DNA from 3 places in the Nonomuraea sp. NPDC052116 genome. Region 2 is predicted to be linked to each of the others. Evidence: riboswitches for the same ligand, from Rfam matches in the RefSeq annotation. Region 2 holds a riboswitch; each other region holds the start of a gene.

Region 1 (10,430 bases), on a different contig from region 2:
GCGCCAGCAGCTCCTGGAACAGGATGTCGCACGACCAGCCGTCGGTGATCGCGTGGTGCATGGTGAGCAGCAGCACGTGCTCGCCGGGGGCCGAGCGCACCAGCAGGGCGCGCAGCAGCGGCGGGCGGGCCAGGTCGAACGGCCGGACCAGCTCCCGGTCGATCTCGCCGGGGTCGTCGGTGACGCGGAACTCCACGACCGGCTCCTCGGCGACCACCGCCTCCGGGCGTCCGTCCGGGGTGGTGACCAGGCTGGTACGCAGGCTCTCGTGCCGCCGGGTGAGCTCTGTCAGGGCTCTGGCCAGGGCGTTCTCGTCGAGTTCGCCGGTCAGTCGGACCGCGAACGGCACGGTGTAGGCGGCCGTGCCTGGGGCGTACTGCTCAAGGAACCACAATCGCTCCTGCATGGCCGACGGCGGCGGCGCGGTGCCGGGGTCACGGCGGGGAACACTGACCTTGGTGCCGCGCGCCCGAAGGCGGCGCTCCAGCAGGGCCTGCTTGGCCGGTGAAAGGGAGCTCCTGGTCACGCGTCTTTCTCCTCGGAACACGCGGTGGTACACGTACACGTACGGAGGTCCGCGGCGATGACGCGGATGTGCTGCAGCCGGAACGGCGAAGCCTGATGAGGCCGTGGGAACGCTCCCACGAGGGAGGCTAGGTTTCGGCTCCTTCGAGGTCAAGGGCTAGATCCGCATTTCCGGATGCCCAGCGTGGTCTAACAAGAACAATTCGCGATGTGCGCACGTCGCATCCATGTTTCCGTTGGCTCTGTCTTTCGGGTCCTTGACAGCTCGGAAACATCTTCGTCATATATCTGGGAGCGCTCCCACAGCGTGTCATCATCTCTGACCTGCACCTGCAAGGAAGCCGAGCGCCTGCACCCTTTGACCGCGCACCAAAGGCGAGATCCTGCCGCGAACCCCTTGCCCAGAATGAGGTTCTGGAAGCAGGGTTGGGCCCATGATTATCGAGTACGCCGAGCGCGTCTGGCGCGGCGAATCGGACGACAGCGTCGTGGACGCGGGCCTGCAGGGCAAGGGCGTTCAGCCGATCGCCGACGGTGTCGGCTGGTGGCCGGGGTTCGGCAATGTGACCGCGTTCGAGACCGAGGGCGAGCTGGTGCTGTTCGACACCAGCAGCGCGTTCTCGGCGGCGAAATTGCACGAGGACGTCCGGGCCTGGACGCGGGCGCCATTGACCACGGCGTTCTACTCGCACGGGCACGTCGACCATGTCTTCGGGACGGGGCCGTTCGAGGAATCGGGGCCTCGCGCCGCGATTTATGCCCATAAAGCGGTTGTTGACCGGTTCGAGCGTTATGTGTTGACAAATGGCTATAACTCGGTGATCAACCAGCGGCAGTTCCAGGCCGCCGGGCTCCACTGGCCCACCGACTACCGCCGTCCGGACGTGACCTACACCGACGCGCTGACCGTGCGGCGCGGCGGGCTCACGTTCGACCTCGTGCACGCCAAGGGCGAGACCGACGACGGGACCATCGGCTACGTGCGCGAGCACAAACTGCTGTTGCCCGGCGACCTGTTCCTCTGGGTGACGCCCAATTGCGGCAACCCGCAGAAGGCGCAGCGCTATCCCCGGGAATGGGTGCACGCGTTGCACCGGATGGCCGCCATGGACGCCGAGATCATGCTCCCCGGCCACGGCGCCCCGATCTTCGGCCGCGACCGCATCCGGCAGGCGTTGCTGGAAACGGCCGAATGGCTGGAGTCGCTCATCACGCAGACCCTGCAACTGCTCAACGCGGGCGCCCGGGTCGACGAGATCGTCCACTCCGTGAAGGCGCCGGAGCATCTGGCCGACCGGCCCTATCTGCGGGCGCGTTACGACGAGCCGGAATTCGTCGTACGCAATCTGTGGCGCCTTTACGGCGGCTGGTACGACGGCAATCCGGCCCACCTGAAGCCCGCTCCCGAGGCGGTGCTGGCGAAATCGGTCGCGGAACTGGCGGGCGGGGCGCAGGCCCTCGCGGACGCGGCGCTCAAGGCCCTTTCCGAAGGCGATGAGCGGCTGGCCGGGCATCTGGCGGAAATGGCCGCCCTGGCGGCTCCGGACGACGCGGGAGTGCATCGCGTACGCGCGGAGGTCTTTTCCGCCAGGGCGGCCGGCGAACTGTCCCTCATGGCGAAGGGCATTTTCGCCTGGGCCGCCGCCGAATCCCGGAAACGCTCGTAACGGCCGGCCCCCACTCCGGCGTCGGCGGGCGTTTCCTGGTGGCGGCGGACATGGTCACGTCCCATCGCCTCGGCCGTCGATCCATCGTCACGGCCGAGAAACCCACGGTTTCCGCATCCGCACCCACCTGGCGCGACCGCTGGGCGGGTCGGTGGCAGCTCAGCCCACCGCAGACGGCAGAGCCGTCGCCACAGCGGGCTCGCCGCGGTCGGCAGCGGGCTCGCCACCGGTCCCGTCCGCCGTTGGAGCGGCCGTGCTCCAAGGCGCGCGGACCAGGAGGCGGCGGAATATCAGGCGAAGTGCCGGATGGTCGCAGGGTTGGCGGCCTCGTACGGGTGCCACTGATCCGCGGCGGGCCGGCCGGTGGCCATGAAGGCCGCTACCGCGTGAGAGAACATGTGGCCGAGCGAGCGGGCCGCGACGGTGGCCTCGCCGAGCATGGGACTGTCGGGGTAGGCGTCGATGGTGTCGAAGAAGAAGGGGAGTTCCACGCAGTGCGCGGCGCCCAGGTGTGCGGGGTCCTGAGCCGGGGCGTAGTCGAACTGGTAGACGTAGGTCGGGTTGCCGGCCGCGGCGTGGTGATCGGCGATGGCGAGAGCCCCGTCGCGGAAAATGATCTCGGTCTCGACCTCGGTGAAGACGTCGCTCGGTGTCGCGTGCGGACGCCGGGCGGCGGCGCGGTCGAACCGCTCGGCGCCGCCGTCGAGCTGGCCGGCCACGATCGAGCTCGCCTGGGCGGCGGTGACGGCCTGGATGCGCGGGTCGAACGCGAAGAACGCCGCCATCTCGTTCCTGGTGGTCCCCGTCAGCAGCTGCTTGCCGTCGAGGCGTCCGAAGGCCAGCGCCTGTTCCCACGCCTCGGGCATTCCGAAGGCGCCGAGGACAGGGTACATCGGCGGAGCGACGCCGCCCGGGCGGAAGACGTCCTGGGCGAGCCGCTGGTAGGCGGCGAGGAGCTGCTCGGCTGGGACGGCGCGCAGGGTGGCGATGGGATCCGGGCTGCGCTCCAGGCCGAGGATCTTGAGGAAGCGTCGGGCATGGTCGGCCGCCTCCCCGGGGTCTTGCGGGGGGAGCCCCCAGGGACCGCTCTGGGTGATGACCCGCTTGATCTGCGGGCCGGTGACCGGTGAGAGGGCGAGGTAGAGGGCGGAGAAGGCTCCGGCGGACTGGCCGCCGACAGTGAGGTTGCCGGGATCTCCCCCGAAGGCGGTGATGTTGCGCTTCACCCAGGTGAGGACGGCGGCCTGGTCCTGCACGCCGAGGTTCTCGATACCGAGTTCCGGGAGGTAGAGGTAGCCAAGGGGACCGACGCGGTAGTTGGCGGTGACGACGATGATGTCGCCGGCGGCGGCCAGGTTCCGGCCGTCGTACCAGTCCCAGCCACCGGATCCGCTGGTGAATCCGCCGCCGTGGAACCACACCAGGACCGGGAGGGCGTGCGGGGCGGGTCCGCCGGCCGGCAGGCGGGGGGTCCACACGTTGAGGGTGAGAGAGCCGTCCTCGTTCCAGTCGGGGGTGCGGTGTCCCATGACCGCTTCGAGACGGGAGGGGGCCTGGGGGACGGACGGGCCGGGGCAGGCGGCATCCCACCGGCCCGACCAGCCGGGGTGCTGCGCGGGGGCGGCGAAGCGCCGGTCCGCCAGCGGGGAAGCCGCGTAGGGGATGCCGCGGAACGCGGCGACGCCGTCCTCGACGGTGCCCTGCACGCTCCCCGACTCGGTGTCCACGACGGGGCGTTCCCTCACGATCATTGATGTCACCTTCCTTGCCGGAGTGGTACGCCTCCGTTCTACGGTCGCTCGGCGGAAAAGAGCGAGCAGCGCCCCCATGGCTTCGTGATATGCGTCATGGATCATGGGATTCTGGCGAAAGTAAGACACATGAGGCATGAGATGGATGCGACGGAGCGGCGGATCGCCGCGGTGCTGATGGCGTCGCCGCGGGCGTCATGGCGAACGATCGCCCGTGTCCTGGGGATCTCCGAGCGGACGGTCGTGCGCCGTGCGACACCGCTCCTGCACGACGGCACGTTGCGGCCCACAGCGATCCGCAATCCCGCTCGCTTTCCCCGGCTCATCCCCATGGTGTTGCGGATCCGGTGCCGGCCCAGCCGCATCCAGGCGATCGCCGCGGGACTGGCGCGGCGTGCCGACACGGTGTGGGTCGACATTCTCGGCGGCGGTGACGAGATCAGCAGCGTGCTCTTTCTCGACGGGCCCCGGGCCCGGACCTCGCTGCTGCTTCGGGACCTGCCCGCCACAGCCGCCGTCCATTCGTGGGACGCCTACGACCTGCTGAAAGTGTTTCCCGCGGGGTTCGCCTGGAGCGCGGGACTGCTGCCCATGGACCAGTTCGAGACCCTCGCCACCTTGCCGCGAGAGCCCGCCGACGCGCCGCAGATTCAACCGCTCGATGACGCGCTCATCGACCAGCTGGCCGCGAACGCGCGCGCCGGCTACAGCGACCTGGCCACCCGGCTGGGAACGTCGGCGTCGACGGTGCGCCGTCGGCTGGACCTGCTCATCTCTGCCCACATGGTGCGTATGGCGTGCGAAGTGGACTTGAGGCTGCTGGGCATCGGCAGTGAGGCGCTGCTGTGGATCGCCACCGGTCCAGGCAGCCTGGAAGCGACCGGACAAGAGCTGAGCCGGCATCCGCAGGTGCGGTTCACCGCGGCCACGACCGGGGCGGCGAACCTCCTGGTGGCCGTCGCGGCCGACGATCTGGGCGGGCTGTACTCCTTTCTCACCGAGACCGTCGGATCGCTTGACGATGTCCGCAGGCTGGAGGTGACCCCGATCCTGAGCTCACCGAAGAGGACCGGCCTCCTTCGCCGATCCGAGATCTGAGTTCCTCAACCTGTCGCCGCCCACGACACCCCGCGCGTCATGACGAATCGTTCGCCGGACCTCCTCGCCGCCGCCCGTAGGAGCACGTCAGGTCCCGAGATCACGTTCTCGTTCCCTTGCTCCCGTCGGAAATACGCGCGGCTCCAGCACGTCACCGCCCCCGGCCGGAACCCTGATCAAGGTGGACCAGGGCTCTCAGCGCCGCTGACTACCGCCGCGGCCCTTGCCGAGTTACCCCCGGGGGTATATTGGGCGCGGAGGTGGTGCGGATGGAGATGGACGCGACCGTCCTGAGGGACGCGCTGACGCGGCTGAAGCGGGCCCACGGCCAGCTCGGCGGGGTGATCGCGATGATCGAGAACGCCGATGACTGCGAGAAGGTGCTGACGCAGCTGGCGGCGGTGTCGAAGGCGTTGGACCGGGCCGGATTCAAGATCATTTCGACCGGGTTGCAGCAGTGCCAGGTGGCGCGCGAGCAGGGTGAGGAGCCGCCGATCAGCGTGGAGCGGTTGGAGAAGCTGTTCCTCGCTCTTTCGTGACCGTGTGATCGGGTGCCCTGGGGCACCCGTATGTTCTCTTGATACCCCCCGGGGTATTTGACGATCGAAAGGAGACAAGGAGATGACGATCCAGGTCGAGGTGATCGAGACCTCTTCCCTGGGGGACCGCAGCTATCTCGCCCATGACGGGCAGGTCGCGGTGGTGGTCGATCCGCAGCGCGACATCGACCGCGTCCTCTCGCTGGCCGGCCGCCTGGGGGTGCGGATCACCCACGTGGTGGAGACCCATCTGCACAACGACTACGTCTCCGGCGGCCTGGCGCTGGCCCGGGTGAGCGGGGCGGCGTACCTGGTGGGCGGGGCCGAGGAGGTCGGCTTCGACCGTGTGCCGGTGCATGACGGAGATCGGGTCGCCGTCTCCGAGCGGATGTGGCTGGACGTGGTGGGCACGCCGGGGCACACCTTCCACCACCTGTCCTACGTGGTGGCCGGGCCGGGCGGGCCGGAGGGGGTGTTCACCGGAGGGTCGCTGTTGTTCGGCGGCACCGGGCGTACCGACCTGCTGGGCGCCGAGCACGCCCGCACCCTGGCCCGCCACCAGCACGCCTCCGCGCGGCGGCTGTCCGGCCTGCTGCCCGACGGGGCGCGGCTCTGGCCGACGCACGGGTTCGGCAGCTTCTGCGCGGTCACGCAGTCCGGCGCGTCCGCCTCGACCATCGGCCGGGAGAAGGACGTCAACCCGGTGCTGCGGATGGAGGCCGACGACTTCGTCACCCACATCCTGGAAGGCCTGGACGCCTACCCCGCCTATTACGCCCATATGGGCGCGCGCAACGCCGCCGGAGCGGAGCCGATCGACCTGACCCCGGCGCGGCGGGCCGACAGCGCGGAGCTGCTGGCTCGCCTGCGGGCGGGCGAATGGGTGGTGGACCTGCGCTCACGCAAGGCGTTCGCGGACCGGCATCTGGCCGGCACACTCAGCTTCGGCCTGGACGGGCCGATGGCGACCTGGCTGGGCTGGCTGGCCCCGTGGGGCGCACCCCTCACGCTGCTCGGCGAGTCGGCCGAACAGGTCGCCGCCGCCCAGCGCGAGCTGGCCCGCATCGGCATAGACCGCCCGGCCGCCGCCTCGACCGGCTCCGTCGAACAGTGGGCCGGACACGACCCGGGCCTGATCGCCGAGCTGGCCACCGCGACCTTCGCCGACCTGGCCGCCGCTCGCGCGGGGGAACCGGTCGGCGGCCTGACCGTCCTGGATGTGCGCATGGGCAACGAATGGCGGGCCGGCCACGTGGCCGGCGCCGTGCACATCCCGCTGCCCGAGCTGCCGGAGCGCCTGGCCGAGGTGCCGGAGGGAACGGTGTGGGTGCACTGCGGCACCGGCTACCGGGCCGCGGCGGCCGCGAGCCTGCTGGCCCGCAGCGGCCGCCAGGTGGTCCACATCGACGACGCCTACCCCCGGGCCGCCGACGCCGGCCTGCCCATCACCACCCCCGATGAGGAGCCCGCTTGACCACCCTCGGCACCGGCGACGCCGGGACACCTGCCGGGATCCGGTGACCCGCCGGGGCCGATCGACGTGCGGACCCCCGGAGAGTTGGAGTCCGCCCGGCTCCCGCGTGCCCGACGGCGCCGCGGACGTCAAAGGACGGGGCTGGAGTCACGATTACCGGTAGAACGGTGTTTTGTCACAATGGCAACGCATGAATGGCCTGCCCCACCTGTGCCGAGATCATAAAGGCCCGGAAGCGACGCCCCCGATTTTTTGCCAAGTGCCAGAATCCCTACAGGCACGGCATTTCAGCGCCGCCCAGTCGCCCACACCCGCGAATCCGATTTGCGCTACTTGCGCCATCTATGGGTATATGTCTATCTTTTGCCTAGTTGCGGCACACATGTGGAGCCCTTTCGCCACATCGTTGCCGCTTCGTTGACCGGACCGCGCGCTGCCCGAAGAAGCCCTTCGGGGACAGCGTCCGGCCGCCGAATCCGCGCCTCGCGGAACCGGGGACCCACGTTCTTGGGGTGAATCAGACGCCAGCCCAGGCTGCGCCATGTAGGGCACTTCCAGGCCCGAACCCGTCAGCTAACCCGGTAGGCGGTATGGAAGCAAGGAGTCAATGCCTCATGTCCAAGCCCCGGCTTGCCACAATCGCCTACATCCTCAAGAATCACCGCGATCTCCTCACCAAGTACCTCAGCTTCACCGTCGCCGTCGCGATCCTCGCCGGAACCGCCGCCATCGCCACCTTCGCCTTCGCATCGCCCACCGCGCAGAACCCGGTGCCGGCGACTCGTCAGGCAGCCGGACCCCTCATCTACGGCCTGGACATCTCCAATTACGAGCCCCTGTACGACTGGAATGCCAGCCCGGCCAAGTTCGGCATCATCAAAGCCACGGAAGGCACGTCCTTCCGCGACGCCTCATTCGCCAGGCACTGGCGCGAGCTGGGCAAGAAGGGCATCGTGCGCGGGGCGTACCACTATGGCCATCCCCGCAACAATCCCATCGCGGAGGCCGAGCACTTCCTGTCCGTGGTGAACTCGCAGCCCGCCAAGGCCGGCGACCTGCTGGTCCTTGACCTGGAGACCGCGAACGGCAGATCCGTCGCCGAAGTCAACGCCTGGGCCAAGACGTGGCTGTCGTACGTGAAGGACAAGACGGGGATCACCCCAATGTTCTACAGCGGCTGGAACTTCGCCAACAAGTACGGCAAGGGCCTGTCCGAGTACCCGCTGTGGGTCGCCCACTACAGCAAGGCCAAGGGGGCCATCTCCCCGCCCGCCGACTGGAAGTCCTGGGCCATCCACCAGTACTCCGAGTCCCCTGTCGACCAGAACGTCTCCGCGCTGACCGCCGACCAGTTGCGCGGCCTGGGCCGCCCCACGGCCTGAGCCCACACGGCGGGTCCGCACCGCGATCGGGTGGACGCCGCCCCGCGTGCTCCTCTCGGCCCGGAGGAGCACGCGGTGGACGCCGTCCACGGATGGCACCGGTGAAGGCCGCCTCGGGCAACGGCTCAGCGGACCCCGGCAGTCTTGCGCAATGCAAATCTTGCACAATGCCATGAACACTCCCGCACCCTCCCGCGTATCCCTCAGTGACCGGCGCCACTCACGAAGGCCGCGTCCAAGGGACCGGAAGGGGATGACGGCGTATGCGACTCCTCGACAGCCGTCGCGCTCTCATCAGTTGCGGCATTGCCGCCCTCTGCACTCTGACCGCCTGCGCCGGCTACACGCCGACGCCCGTCTCTGACACCGCCGGCCTCAGCACCGAGCCGACCGCCGGCCTCGGCACCGAGCCGACCGACATCGAGACCGGACCGACCGACGCACCCACCGTCCAACCGGTGGAGGACGAGCCGGAGACCCGCACCCGGCAGACCAAGTGGGGACCGCTGTCGGAGGCCGACCAGGAGCTCATCAAGAAGGTCCGGCTCGCCAGCCTGTGGGAGATGCCCATGGCCCAGGACGCGATACAGCGCGCCAACAGCGCCCGCGTCCGCCAGGTCAGCAAGGAGATCGCGGCTCAGCACGACATGCTCGACGGGCAGGTGCGCGATGTGGCCGCCAAGCTGAAGGTCAAACTGCCGGTGAAGCCCACGCCTCAGCAGCAGGACTGGATGACAGATATTTCCGGCAGGTCCGGATCCGCCTATGACAAGACGTACGTCAAATGGCTGCGCCTGGCGCACGGACAGATCTTCAGCCTGATCGGCACGGTACGCGGCACCACGCAGAACACCCTGGTCCGGCGCTTCTCCGAACAGGCCAACGCCGCGGTGCTCAACCACCAGCGCCTCCTGGAGAGCACCGGCCTGACGACACCCGAGAGCTTCCCCACCCCGTCCATCTGACGGCCGAGGAGGGAGCCCGCACGGCTTCCGGCCGCCGCGTAAGCGATTCAGACGGCGGACCAGCCCAGCGGGTTCGGCACGTCCAGGGGTGGCTCGCCGCCCGCCTCGTTGAAGGCGTTCATCGCCGAGATGAGCGCCCGGCGCTGCCTGGCCGACATCCGCGCCACGATCGCGCCGATCTCCTCCCTGCGGCGCGCGGTCACCTCGTCCACGATGCGGCGTCCCTCGTCCGTCAGCCGCATCAGGCTCTCGCGCCGGTTGTGCGGATTGACCTCCCGTACGATCAACCCGGCGGCCACCAGCCGATCGGCCATCCGCATCGCCGTGGAGGAGTTGACGCCCAGCAGCTCCGCCATCGTGACCAGCTTGGTCTCACCATGGCCGGCCAGCACCACCAGCATCCTGAACTGCGGCAACGTGACCCTGTCCCCGACCGCTCCCAATGACCTCACCGCGACCGCCACCAACAGCCGCGACCCGGTCAGCACCGCCGTGACGACAGCCGAAAGATCCTCTCCCCGCGCCTGGAGGTCATCGTCATCCTTCATAGGCACTGTTGTACATGCGCGGGGCGGATCACGGGCACGAGATCCCGCCACCTCCGCAACGCCCCGCCGCCGGGCGCGGACGGCGCGTCTGGCCGGACCGGCACCTGGCCCCGCGTGGAGCATCGCCAAGTGGCGACACCCGGCCGCGTGGCGGAGTCGCGTCTATGGTGCGGCGGCCGGCCGGCCGAGCGGTTGCAGCAGCAGGTTGACGGCTGCGCGCCCGGCTTCGAGCGCGGCTTTGAGGGGCTTGCCGTCGCGGGTGAGGCGGCCGATGCGCGGGGAGTCAGGCGCGGGGCGCACGGACAGCACCGCCGGATCGGGCGCGGCCTGGCCGTCGGCGGGTGGAGGGGTCGTCCGGGGCTCGGGCCGGTCGTACCGGGCGAGCAGCGTGTCGTCGTGCAGCAAGCGGTGGTCGCGCGCGTAGAAACTCCGGTGCAGTGCCTCGGGGTAGCTCCGCAGGACGGTCGCGGCGATCAGGCGC
Region 2 (10,430 bases):
GTCGAACGGCGACAGGCGGGATCGACACGTACGCGGGAGATTCATTGCGCGAACAGCCGGGCAGCGATGCCGTCCAGAACGTACTCGAGCCCGGTCTCGAACTGCCAGTCCGGCCGGTCCTTGTGCCTGCCCTCGTAGATGTACTGCCGGAAGCCGGGGTAGCGGCCGGTGTCGAGGAGGTACGTGAGCTGTGGGGCCATGCTGAGGTAGACCTGCTGCTCGCTGGACCAGCCCTGACCCGCCATGAGCCGGCGCATCGCGATCTCGGCGCCGGTGACTCCCTGCGTGAAGGAGCCGACGGTGTTGACGACGGCCAGCTTGGTGTCGGCGTCCAGGTCCAGGCCGTCGACGGCGCGCAGCGAGCGTTCCGCCACCGCCAGGCGGTTGGGGGTGACGGCGAGCAGCGCGCTCGGCGGGAGCTGGGCGAGCCAGAGGTGCTTCAGCACCAGCTCGCGCGTCCTGACGGCGATCTCCCGCAGCGTCTCGCGCCATCCCGCCGTCTCGCCGGGCAGCTCCAGCTCGCCGTAGACGTGGTCGGCCATCAGCTCCAGCAGCTCGTCCTTGCCCGACACGTACCGGTACGCGGCCATCGGGGCGACGCCCAGCTCGGTGGCCAGCCGCCGCATGGTGATGGCGTCGAGGCCCTCCGCGTCCGCGACGCCCACGGCGGCGGTGGCGATGCGGTGCGGGGACAGGGTCTGGCGGGGGGCGGGCGCCGGGCGCTCGAGGCGGGCCCACAGCGGGGGCCTGTCATTGGGCTTGCGCGGGGCAGCCATGGATCGCCCTCCTCTCGACGAGTTGGTGTACAACGTATCAGTAGTAGACGACGTACACGCTGATCTACAATGTAAAGGCGCCGAGCTGGTCGAGAAAAGCGCGTGCGGTCGGGGCGCAGTCGTCCGCCGACGGAACGGCCAGGGCCTCCGCGCTCGCCCGGCCGGCCACCGAGGCGGAGCCGGCCGATTACCTTGATCCGTGGAACGACCCGCGGGTGGGCCGGTCGTGGATGGCGCTGGCGGGCGCGGCCGACAGCCGTTACACGCTGGACCTGGTGCCCGCGCTCAAGGCCGATGGGACGCCGAAGCTGCTGGTGTGGGGGGGAGGACGACACGTTCCAGGAGGTCCGGTACGCCGAGCGCTTCGCCGCCGAGGTGCCGAACACGACGCTGGTGCGCGTTCCCGGGGCGGGGCACATCCCGATGGAGAACGATCCGGCCGGGGTCACCCGGGCGCTGGCGGAGTTCTTTCTCGGCTGAGACCATTGCGGGCGACGAGGGCGACGGTGGTGAGCAGGGCCAGGGCGATCGCCAGGGCGGGTGCGGGGCCGGTCGTGAGGTGGAGGGTGGCGCCGGTCAGGGCGCCGAGGAACATCGCGGCAATGGAGGCGGATCGGCGCAGGGCGGCCCGGCCCGGCGTGTCGGCGGCCAGGCCCGTGAGGGTCGTGGTGAGGACGTTGGTGACCAGGTCGGGTACGCCGAGCGCCCGTACGGATGCGTTCTGCAGGCCCATGCCGTACGCGAGCAGCGCGATGAGGGCCGCCTGGGCCCAGGTCGTGCGGTGCCCGGCCGTGAGGGCGACGGCGAGGGCGGCGGCGACGAGGAGCGCGTGTACGGCGGTGGCGGCGGCGAACGCCCGTCGCGCGTTCGCGGTGTGCCTGATCACCCGGCCGGCGCTCCAGGCGCCGGCTCCGAAGGCGACGAGGGCCGCCGGGGAGGGCCATTTGGACATATGGGCCTCCCCGGCCAGGGCGAAGCTGAGGAAGACGATGTTGCCGGTCATGTTGGCGACGAAGACGCGGCCCAGGCCGAGGAAGCTGACGGCGTCCACGAGGCCGGTGACGCAGGCCAGGAGGATCAGCAGGGCGGGCAGGACGCCGTGCGGGTTGGCGCCGCGCGGGAAGAGCCCGTCGGCGACCCGTCGCAGCCCACTCCGGACCAGCCTTCCGGGACGTCTGCGCGCGGCTGGCATGGTGGGCGGCTCCTTGGCGAGGTCGCGGGTGGTTCGCCTCGGGTCTTCCCCGGTGGCGGGCCGCCGCACTCGCGGGGGTGAAACGCGACGGCCGGACGGCACCGGCCGCCGGGTTCCGCTCGGCACCCCGCCGCACCTGCGGGGCGAAACGCGACGAGCGCGCATCCCGTTGCGGGACGCGCGCTCGTTCGGCGCTGGGGGAAGGCCGGCCAGGAGGTGCCTTGGGGGAGTCCAGCCTGGAGGGGGACGGTCCGGTCAGGAACGGTACTGGGGGTAGCCGTAGCCGACGACCTGGGACTTGGGACGGACGCGCTCCTCGACCTTGCCGTTGCCGGTGTTGCCCTCGACGGTCGAGATGGTGCCGTCGCCGTTGTCCTTCTCGACGAACCCGACGTGCTTGATGTCGTCGAGGTTCTTGCTGCCGCTCCACGAGAAGTACACGATGGCGCCGGGCTTGGCCTCGGTGCCGAAGCGGTGGTTGGCCTGGAACCACTTGGCGTGGGCGACGGTCCAGGCGTCCCAGCCGATCTGCGAGCGGGCGCCGGTCTGCTCGCCGACCCAGGAGACGAACATCGCGCACCAGGCGGCGTTCAGGTAGTCGGCGCGGCTGCCGCCGTCACGGGCGATGGTCTCCGCGGCGCGCTGCGAGTTGGCGTACCAGCGCTGGAACTTGGTGCCGCCGCCGGCCGCGTTCTCGGTGATGCCGACCTGGGACTTGGCGAGCGCCAGGACCTGGCCGGCGGTGACGCTGACCTTGGTCTCGCGCGAGCGCTCGGCGTGGTCGGCGACGGTGGCGGTGCCGGCGACGGTGTCGATCGGCTGCTTGTCTGCTGCGGTGGCGCTGGTCATGTGGGCGCCGAACGCGGTTCCGAGGATGGTGGCGCCGAGAAGGGCGCGGGCGATGTTGGTCTTCGCAGCAGAGGTAAAGCGGATGTTGGCCATCGAGGGGGTTTACTCCTTGCTTCCATGCCGCTTACCGGGTTAGCTGACGGGTTCGGACGTGGAAGCTGCCCTACGGCACCGAAGTGCCGATTCACCCCAAAGGACGTGGGTCCCCGGTTCCGCCCGAGGGCGGATTCAGCGGTCACAGGACGTTCCTGTGATGTGTCGTGCGATGGTCGGACAAGTCCGGACAAACCGGACGTATGTCTCAAGAATGCCTCAAACGTAATGCATAAGGCAAGAGCGTTACAAATCGATAAAGGCCCAGCTAGGCGACCTGCCTGCGAGCCTCGGCCAGAAGCCCCATCATGGCAAGGGATTCGTCGAGCGGCATGATCGAACTTTCGGTCCTGCCTTCGGCCGTCGCGGCCCGGACCTCACGGAGCTCCCCGGCGTACCCGTTGTCCGCCGGATCGAGGATGTACTCCTCCGGCTCCATGGAGGGCCCGGACAGCAGAATCCGCGGCGTAGCCCAGAACGGTGCCTGGAGGTCCGCCCGCATCTGAGTCCCTACAACACTGGCATGGTTCGGGTAATTCCCGAGCAACGAAGTCTCCACGAGAGCCTTCCTGCCACCGGGGTAGAGCAGCACGCCGCCGGCCTCCGCGTCGACGCCGTTGGGCGCCAGAGTGCCGGTGATCCGCAGGTCGGAGGGCATGCCGAGGATCAGCTGGGCCAGCCCGAACGGGTAGATCCCCAGGTCCAGGAGCGCCCCGCCGCCGAGCTCCGGCGCCCACAGCCGGTGCTCCGGGTCGTAGGGCTTGGCGAAGCCGAAGGAGGCGTGCACCGAGCGGAGGTCGCCGAAGCGCTCGTCGGCCGCGATCTTCTGGACGAGCGGGTTGAACCGCATCCACATCGCTTCCATCAGGAACACGCCCGCCTCGCGCGCCAGGCGTACCATCTTCTCCGCGTCGTCCACGGTGGCGGCCAGCGGCTTCTCGCACAGCACGGCCTTGCCCGCGGCGATGGCGACCTCGGCCACCTCCAGGTGCTGGGCGTGCGGCGTCGCCACGTAGATCGCGTCCACGGCCGGGTCGGCGCAGAGCCGCTCATAGGAGTCGTACGCGGACTCCGCCCCCAGCGTGGCGGCCAGCGCCTGCGCCCGCCCCAGGTTCCTCGACCCGACGGCGGCCACCCGCATGCCCGGTTCGGCCGCGATGGCCGCCCCGACGGTCCGCGCGATATTCCCTGTCGCCGCTATGCCCCACGCAAAATCCCGCACGCGGGAGATCGTAGACGAGTCAGGTCATGTTGAACGTGTCGGGGTCGGGTCCGATCCGCTGGCCCCTGTTCATCGCGCCGATGGCGGCCATGTCCTCGGCGTCGAGGATGAAGTCGAAGACGCCGATGTTCTCGGCGATGCGCGCCGGGGTGACCGACTTGGGGATCGCGACGTGGCCGAGCTGCAGGTGCCAGCGGAGCACGATCTGCGCGGGCGTCTTGCCGCACTTGTCCGACAGCTTGGCCAGCGCGGGGTCGTTCAGCAGGCCCTGGCCCTGGCCGAGCGGGCTCCACGCCTCGGTGAGGATGCCGTTGGCCTCGTGGAAGGCGCGCAGCTCGCGCTGCTGGAGGTACGGGTGCAGCTCGATCTGGTTGATGGAAGGCACGAGGTCGGTCTCGTTCATGAGGCGGGTGAGGTGGGCGATGCTGAAGTTGGAGGTGCCGATGGCCTTGGCGCGCCCGTCACGGTAGATCTTCTCGATCGCCTTCCACGCCTGCACGTACTTGTCCTGCTGCGGCACCGGCCAGTGGATGAGGAAAAGGTCGATGTAGTCGAGGCCGAGCCGGGCCAGGGACTCGTCGAAGGCCGCCTCCGCGCGGCCGTGGTCGGCGTTCCACAGCTTGGTGGTCACGAACAGCTTCCGGCGCGGCAGCTCACTTTCGCGTACGGCCTGCCCCACGCCTTCTTCGTTGCCGTACGCGGCGGCGGTGTCCACGTGCCGGTAACCGGCCTTGAGCGCGGTCGTGACGGCCCGCGCGGCCTCGTCGGCGGGCACCTGCCAGACGCCGTAGCCGAGCTGCGGGATCTGCACGCCGTCGGTGTTGAGCATGAGCGAGTTCATACTCTCCATTGTTCACGTCGCGTTTCTGGTGGCTTAAGGCGGCGGGGCTAGCTTGAAGCGGTCGTGAACGGGCCATCACCCGGCTGGGAGGACAGGAGTGGTCGAACAGGCGTCGGCCTGGGTGGAGTCACCGCTCCAGATGCTGTGCGCCGTCGAGGCCCATTACGCGGGCGTGCTCGGCCCCGAGACGGTGGTCGTGCCGCGCGCCGGTCTGAGGCCGTTGAAGGCCACGCGTCGGGAGCTGAGGTCTCTTGGGCTGCCCGACGGCCTGGAGCTGGCGGAGCCGCGTGAGCGCATGCCCAGGCGCGTGCAGGCCGTCGGTGACGCCTTCTCCGGCAGGGTGCAGATGCGCTGGCTCACCTCGCGTCCCGGACGCATCGTCATCGTGGACGACGGGCTGGCCACGCTCCGGCTGCTGGAGCTGCTGGCCGCGGGGCCGTACCGGCCGCTGCTGCGGGCCAGGGCCCAGCCGACCAAGCTGCGCTCCGTGCTGGGCCTGGCGGCCGCGCTGCGGCTGCGCCTGAGCGACGTGTCGGTCTTCACCGCCCTGCCCGTGGACGAGGCCCTGGCGGACGGCGTCCGGCGGGCCGGGATCAACCTGGTACGCCACCAGTTCGACTGGCTGCGCGCCCAGCCGCCCAGCGCGGAGGGGCCCGCGGAGCGCACGGTCGTCCTCGGCACCTCGCTCGTCCGCAACGGGCTCGTGCACCGCGACCACTACCTGCGCTGGCTGACGGACCTGGCGGCCCAGGAGCCGCTCGCGTACTACCCGCACCGCCGCGAGGACCCCGTGGACGTGGCCCTGATCAGGGAGCGCCCCGGCATCACCGTGCACGACGTGGGCGCGCCGGCCGAGCTGACGCTGCGCGGCCTGGACGCGGGCCAGCGCGTGCTCAGCCTGCCCTCGACCGCGATCACCTCGCTGCGGGTGCTGCTCAGCCCGCGCGGTGTCGCCGTGGAGCCCGTGGACGTTCCTGACGACTGGTGGACCAGCAGGGCGGCCCCCGCCCTTCGCTCGCATCTGACAGGAGTGTCCGGTTGAAAGTGTTGGCGGTCGCCGACTCCGACTCGTATCTGAAGTGGGCGGCCTGCCTGCTCGGCGACCTTCCCCCCGGCGGCACGGCGGAGCTCGTGGTGGTGCGCACGCCGATCGCGCCCTCGCCGGAGCAGATCGCCGCCGCCGTGGGCGGTCTGGAGCCGCCGCCGGTGGTCTCGGCGCGGTCCGTGCGGCGGCTGGCCGAGCGCATCCGCCCGGACGTGGTGCTGGTGGCCTGCACGGGCCCGGTGGTGGACGTGCTGGTGGCCGACGTGCTCGGCGACCTGCGGCCGCGGCCGGTGTTCGTGAGCGGGCTGCCGGGCATCTCGGTGCCGGCGACGGAGAAGGCGTGGTTGTTCCGCAGCGGGTGCGACCTGTTCGTGGTGCACAGCGAGCGTGAGGTGGCCGAGTTCTCCGAGATCGCCGGCCGGCTCGGCGGGGGAGGGGCGGTGGGGCTGGCGAGGCTGCCGTTCCTGCGCTCCGACGTGGTCGCCGGGGGCGGGAACCGGGTCGTGTTCGCCACCCAGGCCAAGGTGCCGCGGGAGCGCCAGGACCGCGAGCGGATCCTGCTGGCGCTGGCCGAGCTGGCCCGGCTGCGGCCAGAGCTGGACGTGGTGGTCAAGCTGCGGGCTCTCGAGGACGAGCGGCAGACGCACAACGAGCGCCACCACTACCAGCGGCTGTGGCGGGAGATGGGCGAGCCGGGGCGGGTGGAGTTCGCGGCGGGGTCGATGCACGACCAGCTCGAACGGGCGGCCGGGTTCGTCACGGTGAGCTCGACGGCGGCGCTGGAGGCGATCGCGCTGGGCGTGCCGTCGCTGGTGCTGGAGGACTTCGGCGTGAGCGCCGAGATGATCAACCTGGTGTTCGAGGGCAGCGGGCTGCTGGGCACGCTCGACGACCTGGCGAAGGGTGGCTTCCGGGCGGCCGCTCCCGAGTGGTGCGAGGCCAACTACTTCCACCCGCCGGCGCACAACGACTGGGCCGGGCGGCTGGCCGGGCTGGTGGCGGGCGGGTCGCGCGTACCGGCTCGATCGCTGCTGGACGGGCCGGAGCACGCGGCGGCGCGGCGGCGGGCCAGGCTGCGGGTGGAGGTGCATCCCTCGATGCTGCGGGCCGGCTACCGGGCCAAGCGCCGCATGCGCCGCTACCTCAAGGCCCTCGGCTGACCACCGCCCTCCCGATGCGGCGAGCACACCGCCCCACCTGAACGGCACGCCCGTCCCTCCGAGGGACCGCCGGGGGCGCGGCTCACGCGCGCCTGTTTCCCCGAAGGACCGCCTGGGGCGCGGCTATTCGCGCTCCTTCCCCACGAAAGGACCGCAACCCCGGACGGCGGGAGAGGGTCCCTCCCGTCGCCCAGGGTTGCGGTCCCCTGGGAAGCGGGGGCCGAGGTCTCGCCACCGGTCCCGCGACGAAAGGCCGCAACCCCGGTGTCGGGGTTGCGGCCTTTCGGGGGAGAGGTGTCAGATCGCCGAGCGGATCTTCCGGCGCAGCCGGGTGAGTGCCGTGGGGCGGGTCACCAGGCCGAGGGTCTCCAGGCGCTTGCGCTTGAAGTAGCGGGCGTCGAACTCGATGCTCGCCGGCCGCAGCTCCGGGTACGTCTCGGCCTGCATGCAGTAGCCCACCGCCCGGACGAGCCCGCGCAGGTCCACCGCCGTCGGGTGCTCGATGCCGCCGTCCGGTGACAGCCGGGGCAGCAGCGCGTCCACGATCGTGACCGGGATCCGGTTGCTGTTCTCGTACGGCGCCAGCCGGTCGAGCACCAGCTCCGTGCCGTACGCGGCCACCTGCAGCCCGAAGTAGCGCTGCGCGGTCAGCAGCCCGGTCGAGAAGCAGCCCACGACCAGTTCGGGCCGCAGCGCCGCGAAGCACACCTCGGCGGGCACGCTCTCGGAGGCCACCGACAGCCGCACGCCCAGGGGCTCGGCCGCGGCCCGCAGGAGCTGGGCGTGACGCCGCCCGGCGGCGGGGTGCGGCTTGAAGACGATGTCGGTGTAGCCGCGCGCGGCCAGGGCCTTGAGCATCGTCTCGTGCAGCGCCGCCTCCTCCTCCGGGGTGACGATCTCCAGGGCCGACAGGTACTGGCCGAGGATCATCGCCTGCCCGGGCAGCATGTCGGGGGCGGTGGCGGTGACCTCGTGCACGACCGACATGAACCGCTCGTCCGGCAGGATCGAGGGGGCGACGTCGTACTCGCTGAGCAGCAGCGGGGTCAGGCCCGGCACGAGGTCCAGGTGGAACAGGCGGCCGATGCGGCGGTGGATCTCCGCCGGCAGCGGGTCGCGGGTGGGGCCGTAGCTCATCAGGCCGTCGGAGTAGACGGTGATGGGGCAGTCGCGCACCAGCCCGGCGATGGTCCGGGCCGGGGGCACCGCGATGGACTCCAGCACCAGCTCCTCGACCCCGTCCAGGCCCCAGACGGAGCGGATGAGGCGCTCCATCATCGGCACCTCGATGACGCGGGCGCGCCAGTCGGAGGGGTGCAGCGGCGCGATGAGGTCGTTCCACGAGTGCACCGCGTCGAAGCGTGAGCGCAGCACGGCGAAGCCGGGCGTCTTGTCGAGCGGCGTCGACACCTCGGGGATGGCCGCGTTGTTCGACACGATCAGGACGCGGCGTCCGTCGCCGAAGCGGCCGTCGTCGATGGCGGCGGCCAGCGACATCGCCCCGAACAGCGTCGAGGCGTAGAAGACCTTCACTATGTCTCCTCCCGGTCGCGGCGGACCCGGACGTGCGGGCTGGGCGGCAGGTCGGGCACCAGGGCCCGCAGCGTGGTCTCGCGTTCGACGGACATGCGCGCCACCGATTCCGACACGATCTCGGGGGGCAGCGCGCGTACCATGTGCGCGCCGCGCTCCTCGAAGCGCGAGCGCAGCGCCGGCGTGAACCGGTCGGCGATCTCCAGGTGGTGGGCCAGGAGCGCGCAGAAGTTCCGCACCGCCTTGGGCATGAACTCCGGCTCCAGGTCCTTGAACACCAGGTCGAACGCGTCGAAGAAGTGCAGCTGGCGTTCGTCGCCGACCTGGGTCAGCGACCCGGACACCAGCCGGCGGTAGAACACCCCGGCCAGCGACACCACCGCGAACGTGGCGGCCTCCCGGTGCAGGCGCCAGATCCACGGCCGGTCCTCGGCGGTGTGCAGGGAGCCGGGGAAGTGCAGCAGGTCGCGAAGGGAGCGCCGGTAGATCCCGGCCCACGCGTACGGGTAGTCGACCATGGTCCGCACGCCGGCGGGCAGGATCGCCTCCCGTGGGTCGAGCACCACGCCCCTCCGCGCCATGGGGGCGCGGTGCACGACCCGTTTGCGGCCCTCGACCTGCACGTGGTCGGCGCGTACGAAGTCGCAGCCGAGCCCGTCGATCGCCTCGACGAGCCGTGCCAGGTAGCCCGGGGCGAGCCAGTCGTCGGCGTCCATGAACGTGACATACCGGCCGGAGGCGGCCGACAGGCCCGTGTTGCGGGCGTCGGCCAGCCCGACGGGGGCCGGGTTGCGCAGCATGGTCAGCCCGGGCAGGTCGCGGGTGAAGTCGTCGACGATGTCCGCGGTGGCGTCCGTGGACCCGTCGTTGACGACGATGAACTCGAAGTCGTGCCGGGCGTTGCGGCAGAGCGACGACAGTGTGTCGGCGATGTACTTCTCGCCGTTCAGCACCGGCACGACGACCGAGAGAGTGATCAAGAGTGGTTTCTCCAGAGTGCGGACGAGGTCAGACGGTCACCCGGCGCAGGCGGGCCTTGGGGGCCTCCTCGCCGGGGAAGACGCGCTTGACGCCGTCGCCCATGGCCTGCTCGATGATGCGGATGTCACGGACGAGGTGCTCGAGGCCGGCCGGCTCCAGCGAGGCGGCGTGGTCGGAGCCCCACATGGTCCGGTCGAGCGTGATGTGCCGCTCCACCGTGACCGCGCCGAGCGTGACCGCGGCCAGGGAGATCTGCAGGCCGCGCTCGTGGCCGGAGTAGCCGACGGGCACGCCGTAGCGCTCCTTGAGCGTGGTGATCGTGCGCAGGTTCGCCTCTTCCGGCGGCAGCGGGTACGTGGACGTCGCGTGCATCATGATCAGCTTGTCGGTGCCGAGGATCTCGACGGCCGCGTCGATCTCCGACAGCGTGGACATGCCGGTGGACAGGATGATCGGCTTGCCGGTGGCGGCCAGGACCCGCAGCAGCTCGTGGTCGGCGACGCTGGCCGAGGCCACCTTGTGGACGAGGACGTCCATCTCCTCCAGGAACTCCACGGAGGGCACGTCCCACGGCGAGGCGAACCAGTGCAGGCCGCGCTCGTCGCAGTATTTCGCGATCTGCCGGTACTCGTCGTAGCCGAACTCGGTCCGCTCCTTGTACTCCAGGTACGTCATCTCGCCCCACGGCGTCTGCCTGATCTGGCCCTTCTGCTCCTCGGGCACGCAGATCGCGGGGGT
Region 3 (10,430 bases), on a different contig from region 2:
GCGCAGTTCCTCGACCGCGACACGCGGCCGGACTTCGCCTCCACCGTGATGATCCCGTCGCTGCAGTCGTTCGTGAGCAAACCCGGCGAGATCGACTCCCTGCTGGTGAGCATCGAGAAGCAGAAGGCCAACATCTTCCGCTGATGGCAGTCAAAACCCGCCGCTACTCCGCCCGCGACGTGACCATCCTGGTCATCGGGCTGGGGATGGCCATCGTCGTCAACGTGGGCCTCATCTGGGGGCCCACGCTGGCCTCCGTCGGGCTCTCCGCCACCGACTGGAACGGCATCGGGCCGATCGAGTGGGTGGGCGGGCAGAACTACCACGACCTGGCGGCCGAATATCCGCCGTTCTGGTCGGCCGTCCGCAACAACCTGCTGTGGCTGGGCTTCCTCGGGCTGGTCGCGACGCCGTTCGGGCTGTTCTGCGCGGTGCTGCTGGACCGGCGGCTGCGGCTGTCGCGCGTCTACCAGAGCGCGCTCTACATGCCGGTCGTGCTGTCGCTGGCCGTCGTGGGCTTCATCGCGCAGCTCGTCTACTCCTCCGACTACGGCGTGCTGAACGCGGTGACCGGGCTGACCGTGGACTGGCTGGGCGACAGCTCGATCAACATCTGGGTCGTCATGGTCGCGGCCGGGTGGCGGCACGTCGGCTACGTCATGATCATCTACCTGGCCGGCCTGAAGGCGGTCGATCCGGCGCTGAAGGAGGCGGCGGCCATCGACGGGGCCGACGAGCGGCAGGCGTTCTTCCGCGTGGTGTTCCCGACGCTGCGGCCGGTCAACGTGATCGTGCTGGTCATCACGGTGATCGAGGCGCTGCGGGCCTTCGACATCGTCTACGCCATCAACAAGGGCAGGAACGGGCTGGAGCTGCTGTCCGTGCTCGTCACCGAGAACATCGTGGGCGAGGCCAGCAGGATCGGGTTCGGCTCGGCGATCGCGGTGATCCTGCTGGTGATCTCGCTGGGGTTCATCGTCACCTACCTGTCGCAGATGTTCAGGGAGGAACGATGACGCTCACGGCCCCGCCCGCCGCTCCCCCGGCCCAGGAGCGGCGCGCGCCGTCCCGGCGTCCGGTGCGGCCGCTGCGGATCCTGCTGCACGCCTTCCTGACGCTGGTGGCCCTCGGGTGGCTGCTGCCGCTCGCGCTGGCCGTCTACGCGTCGCTGCGCCCGTACGAGGAGACCGCCCGCCTGGGCTACTTCTCGCTGCCCGAGCACCTCACGCTCGGCTACTACGGGCAGGCGTGGTCCCAGGCCGAGCTGCCCCACTACTACCTCAACACGTTGATCATCGTCGTGCCCGGCGTGCTGATCACGTTGTTCATGGCGTCGTTCACGGCCTTCGCCATCGCGCGGCTGCGCATTCCCGGGCGCAGGGCGCTGCTGATCGTGTTCACCGCCGGGAACCTGCTGCCGCCGCAGGTCCTCATCACCCCGCTCTACACCCTCTACACCCTCGTCCCGCTGCCCGCGTGGCTGTCGGACTCGCAGTCGCTCTACGACTCCTACCTGGGGCTGATCCTCGTCCACGTGGCGTTCCAGTTCGGCTTCTGCGTGTTCGTCATGGCGAACTTCATGCGCACGATCCCCGAGGAGATCACCGAGGCGGCGCTGGTGGACGGGGCCTCGGTGTGGAAGCGGTACTGGCGGCTGACGCTGCCGCTGTGCCGTCCGGTGCTGGCGGCGCTGTCCACGCTGCAGTTCACCTGGATGTACAACGACTTCCTGTGGGCGCTGGTGCTGATGTCGTCGGGCGACAAGCTGCCGGTCACCTCCGCGCTGAACAACCTGCGCGGCCAGTTCTTCACCGACTACAATCTGCTGGCCGCCGGGTCGGTGCTGGTGGCGCTGCCCACGCTGATCGTCTTCCAGCTCCTGCACAAGCAGTTCGTCGCCGGTCTGACGCTGGGGGCCACGAAGGGTTAGAGGGGGCTAGAGGAGATTGCGGAAGCGGGCGGCCACGTGCTCCCACGCCCAGTCGCGGGCGATCCAGTCACGGCCGCCCGCGCCCATCTTGCGGGCCTTGTCGGGGTCGGTCAGCAGCTCGACGATCGCCTGGGCCACCTCGCCCGGGTCCTCGCCGTCCACGACCAGCCCCGTCTCGCCGGGCCGCACGGCGTCGGGCGCGCCGCCGGACGCGCCCGCCACCACCGGCAGCCCGGTGGCGGACGCCTCGAGGAACACGATCCCGAGCCCCTCCACGTCCACCCCCTTCCACCGGGTACGGCACGGCATCGCGAACACGTCGGCGGCGGCGTAGTAACCGGGCAGGCTCGCGGCCGGCACCGTGCCGGTGAACCTGATCGACTCCCGCCCCGCCGCCAGGCGTTCCAGCGTCCTGCGGTGGGGGCCGCCGCCGACCAGCAGCAGCACCGCCTCCGGCACCGAGCGCAGCACCCGGGGCCAGGCCCTGATGAGCTGGTCCTGGCCCTTCCTCGGCACCAGCCGCGACACGCACACGACCACCGGCCTGCCGTCCAGGCCCAGCTCCGCCTTGGGCGCGTCGGGCCGGAACTGGCCGACGTCCACGCCGGGCGCCAGCCGTACGAGCTTGCCCGGCGGGACGGCGGCGACCAGGCGGCCGCGCGTGTACTCGCCCAGGTACGTCACCACGTCGGCGTGCTCGCCGATCCTGCGCAGCACGGCGCGGAAGCCCGGCGCGCTCGCCCACGACGCCTCGTGGCCGTGGGTGAGCATCACCACGCGCCGCGCGCCCGCCCGGCGCAGGCGAGGGGCGAGCAGCCCGAGCGGCGCCGCCGCCCCGAACACCACGGTCTGCGCGCCGTGCTCGGCCACCAGCCTCGCCGCCCTGCGGGCGACGGCCGGCGTCGGGAGCATGAGCCGCGTCGGATGCCGCACGATCGGGAACGGCTGGAGCTCGTCGAACTCCTCGCAGCCCGGCCAGGCGGGCGCGTAGACGACCACGCCCGGCGTGCGCAGCGCGAGGCCGTGCACGAACGACTGGATGCCGCCCGGCCTGGGCGGGAAGTCGTTCGTGACGACGAGCACCTTGGGCCCCGCACCCGGCGTCGCTCCTGCCGCCGCGCTTGTCACCGCACGGGTCGCCGCGCGGGTCGCCGCACGTGTCACTTCACGTGTCACTTCACGGGGACGCCGTTCAGCTTGGCCCATGCACGGGCCATCGCGATGCGCTCGGGGCTGGAAGGATGGGACGCATAGAGCACATATTCCACCGCATCCGGCGACAAGTCGGAAATATTGGTGACTGCCAGGCGTTTCTGCATCGCTATGAACGTGGCCGGATCGTGCGTGAGGTCCAGCGCGTGCAGGTCGGCCCTGGCCTCGATGTGGCGGCTGATCAGGTTCTCGGCGGGACTCATGAGCAGTGAGCCGAAGGTCATCAGGCCTATGACCGCGCCGACCGCGCGCGGATCGCCCAGGCCTGTGACGCCGGTGCGGCGGCGTACCAGGCCGAACACCCAGGACAGCAGGATCGCGCCCAGCGCGGCGCCCAGGGCGCCGATGAACGTGCCGTAGAGCACGTCGTCGGTCTTGGCGTGGCCCAGCTCGTGCGCCACGACCAGCTCGACCTCGGCCTTCGGGGCCTTGAGCAGCGTGTCGTAGACGACGATGCGGCGCGTGGCGCCGAACCCGGACACATAGGCGTTCAGCGCCGTCGTCCTGCGGGAGGCGTCGGCGACCAGCACGTCCTCGACCGGCACGCCGTCCCGCTTGGCCATGTCCAGGAGCTCGGTGCGGAGCTGGCCCTGCTGCATGGTCGTGAAGTCGTTGAACAGCGGCTCGAACACCACCGGGTAGACGAACGACGCCAGCACCGTCAGCGCGAACGCGCCCACGGCGGCCGGGATCCACCACCGCCTGAACCTGCGGGCCAGCGCCACGAGCACCAGCAGCATCAGGCTGAGCATGAACGCGTCGACGCCTATGTTCTTGAGCCGGTCGCTTGCCCAGGACCCCCAGGTCTGGATGGACAGGCCGTAACCGCGCAGCAGCGTCTCGCCCCACATGGCGATCGGCAGCTTGATCAGCTGGGTGAAGAGGGTGATGACCACGACGCCCAGCACCACGCGGAGCCACCAGGGGCCTTTGAGCCACGCCACCAGCTTCACGCCGAACGGCGTGGCGACGAGCAGCCCGGCGATGATCAGCGTGAGGGCCAGCGAGAGGTAGGCGGGCAGGGTGCTGGCCGCGTCGAACGCCTCGGACCTGGCGATCTGCGCGGCGGTGAAGTCGCGGGCCGGGTCGGGCGGTCCGGAGGTCAGGAGGTGCCAGGGGGTGCTGAAGGCGGCCACGGCCGCGATCACCAGGCCGAGCAGCACGGCCGCCACCGCCGCCTGCCGCCTCAGCCGGCGCTCGCCGTCGGACTCCGGCGGCCCTCCCCCGTTCACGGACACACCCTCACTCTGCCCCCGTCTTCCGCCCCCGCTCTCCCCCTTCACGAACACCCCGCCACCGGCCACCGAGCCCGCGCTCTCCCCTTTCACGGACGCGCCACCCCCGGACGTCGGGCCGACGCCCTCCCCCTTCACGGACGGGCCACCTCCCGGCATCGGGCCGGCGCTCTCCCTCTTCATTGACGCGCTCTCACCGTGACCGCGCGCCTCGCCACTCAGAGCCGTGGCGCCTCCGGCCTCCTCACCCTCCTTCGACGCCTCTTGCGACGCGTCGTCCACGTTCCGCCGTTCGCTCATCTGCCTCCCCCTCACGCGAGCCGGTCTCGCACGTAGTCGCGCCACCGTGCCGTCAGCGTGGCCGCGGAGAGGCCGAGCGCGGCGAGTGCTCGGTCTACGCCGCCCGCGCGGGCGTCACGGTAGAGCCTCACCAGCGTCCCCTCACCGAACCGGTCAGCCAGGAAGCGACACGCCAGCCAAGCCTCCTGGTACGCCCGGGCGAGCCGGACGGGGTCCCGCCCGTCAGCCGCGAAAGCCGCAGGTCCGGGCAATTCCCTCGGCAGCCTCCCGGCCCGCACCTCGGCGGCGAGCTCGGCGGCCGCGGTCCTCACGGGGAGTCCGGAGTCGCGATAGCCGACGTAGTCGGCGAACCCCTCATAGAGCCATGGGGGCAGGCGGTCGGTGCCGGCGACGACGTGGGTGAGCTCGTGGGCGAGTACGACGTCCTTGCCGGTGGAGTTCAGCCTGGCGAAGAACTCGGGAACGATGATCACGCGCCCGCGATCGGCCACCGCCGCCAGCCCGTCGACCCGCCCCACCCCGGCCAGCCCGGCCGCCTCGGCGGCGGACGAGGGAACGACTACGAGCGGTCGTACTGACCTTCCGAGCACCGCCGACACCCGCTGCCCCGCCCGATCAGCCCTCCGCGCGATGTCGCCGAGCTCGGCGGGGGTGATGTGCCGGCCGACGACCACGGACCGCGCCCCACGGACCACGACCTCGCCGTCACCCCACAGGCCGCGGACTTCGGCGGGAAGGATGGGGGAATCGGGGGTGGGGGCGCTGGCGGGGGTGACGGCGAGAAGCAGGACGGAGACGATCGCGGCCCGCCGATTCACCTGCCCTGACACGATGCCCGATCGTAGCCGCCCGCCGGCCCTTGACCGGCCACTCCGCACCCCCTTGAGAACCGCGCGCCCTTGAGAACCGCCCACCCGCACCGCATGCGGTGGCTGCGCGCCAGAGGACCGCACACCGCGCGCCATCGAACGGGGAGCCTGGCCCGCGAGCCGAGGGTCATTGGACCGAGGGTCGTGGGGCCGTGAGCCGTGGCGCGGGAAGCCGTGAGGCGGGTGGGGTGGGTGGGTGGGGTGGGGTGGCTGTTTTGAGGGGGTGCCGTTGCGGTGGGTGCGTTGTGCGGGTCAGCGGGCGTCTCCCTGGAGGCCCTCAGCCAGGTGCGGCGGGTGGCGCCGCCCGTGCTCCGCCGTAAAAAATGAAAGCAACAATGGGAGAGCCCCGCCCGGAGGAGCCGGGCGGGGCTTCTTCACATGCCGGGACGGACAGCGCCGACGAACGACGCCCGCCGCCATCCACTCAGCTTGTCGATGCGTACCCGTTCGCCTGTCCGAGGCGAGTGGACCATCTTGCCCTTGCCGACGTACATGCCCACGTGGCCGAGCCCCCTGAAGAACATCAGGTCGCCGGGCCGGAGGTTCCGCCACGAGACCTTGTTCTTGCTGCGGGCGAACTGGCTGGCCGCCACGCGTGGGAGCTTCACCCCGGCCTTCTTCCAGGCGTACTGGACGAGGCCGGAGCAGTCGAACGAACCGGGGCCTGTGCCTCCGTACCGGTACGGGTCACCGACCTGGTTCTTGGCCACGGAGACCGCCTTGCGGGCCTTCGCCTTCTGACGGGCGACCTTGGCCGCCCTCAGCGCCGCGGCCGAGGTCGTCTTCGAGGTTCCGGCGGTTGCGGCCGCCTTGGTCGTCGAAGCCGAATCGGTCGTGGCAGCCTGAGCCGTTGGGGCATGGAGGATCGCACCTCCGGCCGTCACGGTCATCGTGAGCGCTACGCCACTCAGGGCAATGCGGGACAGACGGGGGTTATGCAGGGAGGTAGACAGGATTTCTCCTTGACTCTTCCACGAATGCCTACCGGGTTAGCTGACGGATTCGGGCCTGGAAGTCGCCCTACGGCGCGATGTGCGCGCCGATTCACCCCCTGATCCCTGGGGAACTGGGATCGCTGGGTCCCCGGCTCCGTGCCTCCTGGCTGCACGGATTCGGCAGGCCAACCGTCCCGACCAACGTGTTGATATGGGGACATTTGGGCGGTTGACCAGCGGATCTTTATCTGTCTCACACCGGGAGAGACCGGTGCGGGTTCGCGGGGGACATGGCTTGTTCACCGCGACGTCGCCAGAAGCTACGCCGAAGGGTCAAGGATCGGCAAAGCGGGACACCGCCTGTAAAGATCAGATAGTGGAGTCAGTAAGGAGGGAAATCCCTGCTGGAACACCAGGTTCCGTTATCGAAATGTGACGCTGCTCACATTTGATTTCGCGCCCGTTTGTCAGGCCCCAAATGTCGTGTTTGTCACACTTGTTGTGGCTCGTCAGGCGTGCTGGATCGTTCCCATCACTCATCAACCGAACCTCGTTCGGTTGATGCGATCAACGATTCGGCGTCGTAGCTACGGGCGGATGGCGCCCACGAGGCGGCCGCCGTACGACGAGAGTTTGACGACCTTGACCACGTCGCCCGTCTGCGGCGCGTGAACGATTTTCCCGTCGCCGGCGTAGATACTGACGTGACCCAGGCTCGAGCTGAAGATGAGGTCCCCCGGCTGGAGGGCGCTCAGTGAGACCTTGCGGCTCGCGCCCCAGGCCCACTGCTGCCAGGTCGTGCGCGGCAGCGACACGCCCGCGGCGCGCCACGACGCCTGGGTCAGGCCGGAGCAGTCCCAGCCGCCCGGGCCCGTCCCGCCGAACACGTACGGCTTGCCCACCTGGGCGAAGGCGAAGCGCAGGACGGCGGCGGCGTTGCCCGAGGCCGGGCCCGTGTACTGGATGCCGACGCTGTTCGGGTTGCCGGGGTTGTAGGCGCCCAGCTTCTTCAGGAGCTTCTTCTGCTCGGAGATCAGCTTCATGATCTCCGAACGCTCCTTCTCGACCCCGTCCCGTTCCCGGTCGGCCGCCTCCAAAGCCTCCTCCGCCTTGTCGCGTTCGACCTTCAGCCCGCGGTTCTCCCGGTCGAACGCGGCCAGCTTCTCCGCCCGCTCCCGCGAGAGCTGCCCGGCCAGCGCCAGGCTCATCAGGAAGTCGTCGGGGCGGTCCGCACTCACCAGGCCGGGCAGGGAGGTCACGTCGGTGCCGAGCTTGTAGCTGTCGACGGCCATGCCGATCACCTGGGCGCGCAGGTCCGCGACCGTCGCCAGCTTGGTCTTGTAGCGGTCGTTCAGCTTGGTGTAGGCGCCCTTGGCGGCCTTGTACCGCTCGGTGGCCGTGTTGAAGCGGTCGACGACCTTGTCGGCCTTGTCGTTGAGCTTGTCGAGCTTGGCCTTGGCCTGTCCGAGGGTCGGCCGGGGATCGGCGACGGCGGCTCCCATGGGGGACAGGACCAGCCCGAACGCGAGACCCGCGGCCACCGGCACCCTGCCAAACCTCACTGTGTCGCCTCCCAGGGATGATATCTGGGGCGAATAGTACAGAAGTGGCGGGTGAGGTCACACGCTATCCACCCAATTCGTAATATCCCTGGCACAGCGCGGCAAATCCGCCCGTAAGGGGTGCAGGTAATCTAGGCCCGGCCCAGCCTGCGCAGCAGCAAGCCAGACGGAACGGGTCTGGCTCCCATCCGCCTGACGGACTCGGCCACCTCGCGGTCCGACGACACCACGGCCATGGCCCGGCCGGGCGGCTCGGCGCGTACGAGCTGGCGGATCAGATCGTCGGCGATCTCCCCCGGCTGGCTGAACAGCACCCGCACCCCGCGCGGCGCCACGACCTGCACCGGGGAGTTCAGCTCGGCCCCGTCGAACACGACGGTGACCTCGACCCTGGTCTGCGCCACCAGCCCGCCGAGCCCGGTCATGAGCCGGGTGCGCTGGTCGGCGAGGGTGAGCGTGCCGTAGCCGGTCTTGGTCACGTTGTAGCCGTCGATGATCAGGTGGACCTGCGGCAGGGCCAGGAGCTGGTCGAGGAGCTGCGGATCGTCGTCGGCCAGCGCCCGCGCGGGCACCCCCCGGACGCCGGGCCGCTCGCCGGTGACCGCGGCGACCGAGTCGGCGGGCCGACTGATCATCGTGGGCAGGGCGAGCTCCCTGCGCAGCCCGGCCGAGGCGTCCTGCAGCGCGTCGAGCAGCACCCGGATGCGGGCGTCCTCGATGCTCCTGCCCTCGCGGGCGGCCCGGCGCGAGGCCTCCAGCTGCTTCTCCACGTCGGCCAGCCGCTCGCGCAGCCGCCGCAGCTCGGACTCGCCCGCGGTGCCCGCGGCCGTGGCGGCCGACCTGGCGTCCTCCGCCGCGTGCTCCATCTCGTCGGCCCGCTGCACCGCGCCCTTGGCCCGCTCGCGGGCGTCGTGGAGCTTGCGCCTCAAATCAGAATTTTCCGCCCGGGCCGCCCTGATCTGCTCGCGCAGCCGATCGGCCTCCTCCTTGGCGGCGGTCTTCTGCGCGGCGAGCTGCTCGCGGAGCCGGGTGACGGCCTCCTCGCGCTCCGACCCCTCGGCCGCCACGGCCGACTGCACCAGGTCCGTACGGGCGACCTCGATCATCTCCGCCCAGCCGGGCGGACGGGTGAGGTAGGCGGCCGCGGCCACGAGCACGGGGTCGGCGGCCGGCGGGACATTTCCCTCGGCCAGGGATGCCACCAATTCGGGCCAGCCGGCCTCCACCGATTCGGCCACCAGCTCGCGGAACTTCTTGTCGTTCTCGAGCTGCGCCGCGATGGGCGCGCTGCCGAGTTTGGCGCGTTTTCGGGGGTCGAACTTGGCTATCCCGCGAAGGGGCGGCGGTATGGAGGCAGCGGGCATCGTCCCGAGGACCTGGGACGCCAGATCGACGACATTGAGCCGCACCTGCTCGGGAAGCGGGCGAGACAGGCCTTCACCCGCTGAACTCATCCCACTTGTCCCTTCGTGACATGCCCTTTCAGACAAGGGTACGGCTGCCGCGTACCTGACCGTAACGGCCACCTCTCTCTAGACAAGCGCTTGGTTGGGGATATACGACTGAGCCGGGACGGGTGTTCACCCAGGAGGCCGACCATGACAGAAGAGATCCGCACCTCCACCCGTGACCTGGTGGAACTGCGCGACAGCCTGGCCCGCTGGCTGCGCGGGAGGGTCGGCGCGAGCGCCTCGGTGTCCGAAGTGTCCAGGCCCGCCGAGAACGGCATGTCCAGCGAGACCCTGTTCTTCACCGCGACCTGGGACGAAGGGCGAACGCGCTGCGTAGCCAGGCTCGCACCTGCGGTAGAAGCCGTTCCCGTGTTCCCCTCGTACGATCTTGGGGCGCAGTTCGAGATCATGCGCCTGGCCAGGCAGAAAGCTGGGATCCCAGCGCCCAGGGCCCTCTGGTTCGAGCCGGACCCGGAACACCTGGGCACGCCGTTCCTCGTCATGGAGCGCGAGGACGGCGACGTGCCTCCGGACGTGATGCCGTACACGTTCGGGAGCTGGCTGCTTGACGCGGCGCCCGCGGACCGGCGCAGGCTGCAGGACGCCGGCGTGGCGGTCCTGGCGGCGCTGCACCGGGCGGAGTTCACACCTGCGGAGCTGGCCCCGTTCGGGGCCGCCGGGTTGCGCGCGCACGTCGAGGCGCAGCGCGGCTACTACGAGTGGGCCCACGGCGAGCGGCCGATCCCGGTGCTGGACCGGGCCTTCCGGTGGCTCGAGTCGCACTGGCCGCGGAAGCCCGGACCCGACGTGCTGTGCTGGGGCGACGCCAGGATCGGGAACATGATGTTCAGGGACTTCACCCCGGTCGCGGTGCTCGACTGGGAGATGGCCGCCGTGGGGCCGCCCGAGCTGGACCTGTCCTGGATGATCTTCCTC

Evidence for each region. A riboswitch is a leader RNA that binds a small molecule or an ion and turns the genes downstream of it on or off. The one in region 2 is predicted to bind cyclic di-AMP.
Region 1: linked by a shared signal. The riboswitch ahead of AB0L65_RS42090 (GH25 family lysozyme) and the one ahead of AB0L65_RS19765 (CHAP domain-containing protein) in region 2 are both predicted to bind cyclic di-AMP.
Region 3: linked by a shared signal. The riboswitch ahead of AB0L65_RS28875 (C40 family peptidase) and the one ahead of AB0L65_RS19765 (CHAP domain-containing protein) in region 2 are both predicted to bind cyclic di-AMP.

Annotation. Positions count from the first base shown of each region.
Region 1 is NZ_JBFAWA010000028.1:100,305-110,734, reverse strand. It holds gene AB0L65_RS42120 (amino acid adenylation domain-containing protein) at 1-526, opposite strand, end outside; gene AB0L65_RS42115 (alkyl sulfatase dimerization domain-containing protein) at 960-2,192, shown strand; gene AB0L65_RS42110 (carboxylesterase family protein) at 2,483-3,943, opposite strand; gene AB0L65_RS42105 (Lrp/AsnC family transcriptional regulator) at 4,085-5,041, shown strand; gene AB0L65_RS42100 (metal-sensitive transcriptional regulator) at 5,311-5,580, shown strand; gene AB0L65_RS42095 (MBL fold metallo-hydrolase) at 5,663-7,054, shown strand; cyclic di-AMP (ydaO/yuaA leader) riboswitch at 7,513-7,657, shown strand; gene AB0L65_RS42090 (GH25 family lysozyme) at 7,669-8,436, shown strand; gene AB0L65_RS42085 (DUF4142 domain-containing protein) at 8,700-9,401, shown strand; gene AB0L65_RS42080 (MarR family transcriptional regulator) at 9,449-9,949, opposite strand; gene AB0L65_RS42075 (patatin-like phospholipase family protein) at 10,112-10,430, opposite strand, start outside.
Region 2 is NZ_JBFAWA010000009.1:253,694-264,123, forward strand. It holds gene AB0L65_RS19750 (TetR/AcrR family transcriptional regulator) at 42-776, opposite strand; gene AB0L65_RS19755 (alpha/beta hydrolase) at 879-1,256, shown strand; gene AB0L65_RS19760 (YoaK family protein) at 1,222-1,968, opposite strand; gene AB0L65_RS19765 (CHAP domain-containing protein) at 2,224-2,910, opposite strand; cyclic di-AMP (ydaO/yuaA leader) riboswitch at 2,924-3,061, opposite strand; gene AB0L65_RS19770 (Gfo/Idh/MocA family oxidoreductase) at 3,179-4,132, opposite strand; gene AB0L65_RS19775 (aldo/keto reductase) at 4,152-4,973, opposite strand; gene AB0L65_RS19780 (hypothetical protein) at 5,071-6,015, shown strand; gene AB0L65_RS19785 (DUF6716 putative glycosyltransferase) at 6,018-7,178, shown strand; gene AB0L65_RS19790 (polysialyltransferase family glycosyltransferase) at 7,476-8,711, opposite strand; gene AB0L65_RS19795 (glycosyltransferase family 2 protein) at 8,711-9,691, opposite strand; gene AB0L65_RS19800 (N-acetylneuraminate synthase family protein) at 9,720-10,430, opposite strand, start outside.
Region 3 is NZ_JBFAWA010000016.1:64,214-74,643, reverse strand. It holds gene AB0L65_RS28905 (ABC transporter substrate-binding protein) at 1-144, shown strand, start outside; gene AB0L65_RS28900 (sugar ABC transporter permease) at 144-1,016, shown strand; gene AB0L65_RS28895 (carbohydrate ABC transporter permease) at 1,013-1,930, shown strand; gene AB0L65_RS28890 (glycosyltransferase family 4 protein) at 1,937-3,013, opposite strand; gene AB0L65_RS28885 (M48 family metallopeptidase) at 3,103-4,374, opposite strand; gene AB0L65_RS28880 (hypothetical protein) at 4,689-5,507, opposite strand; gene AB0L65_RS28875 (C40 family peptidase) at 5,921-6,436, opposite strand; cyclic di-AMP (ydaO/yuaA leader) riboswitch at 6,510-6,674, opposite strand; gene AB0L65_RS28870 (NlpC/P60 family protein) at 7,069-8,043, opposite strand; gene AB0L65_RS28865 (NYN domain-containing protein) at 8,175-9,497, opposite strand; gene AB0L65_RS28860 (phosphotransferase family protein) at 9,642-10,430, shown strand, end outside.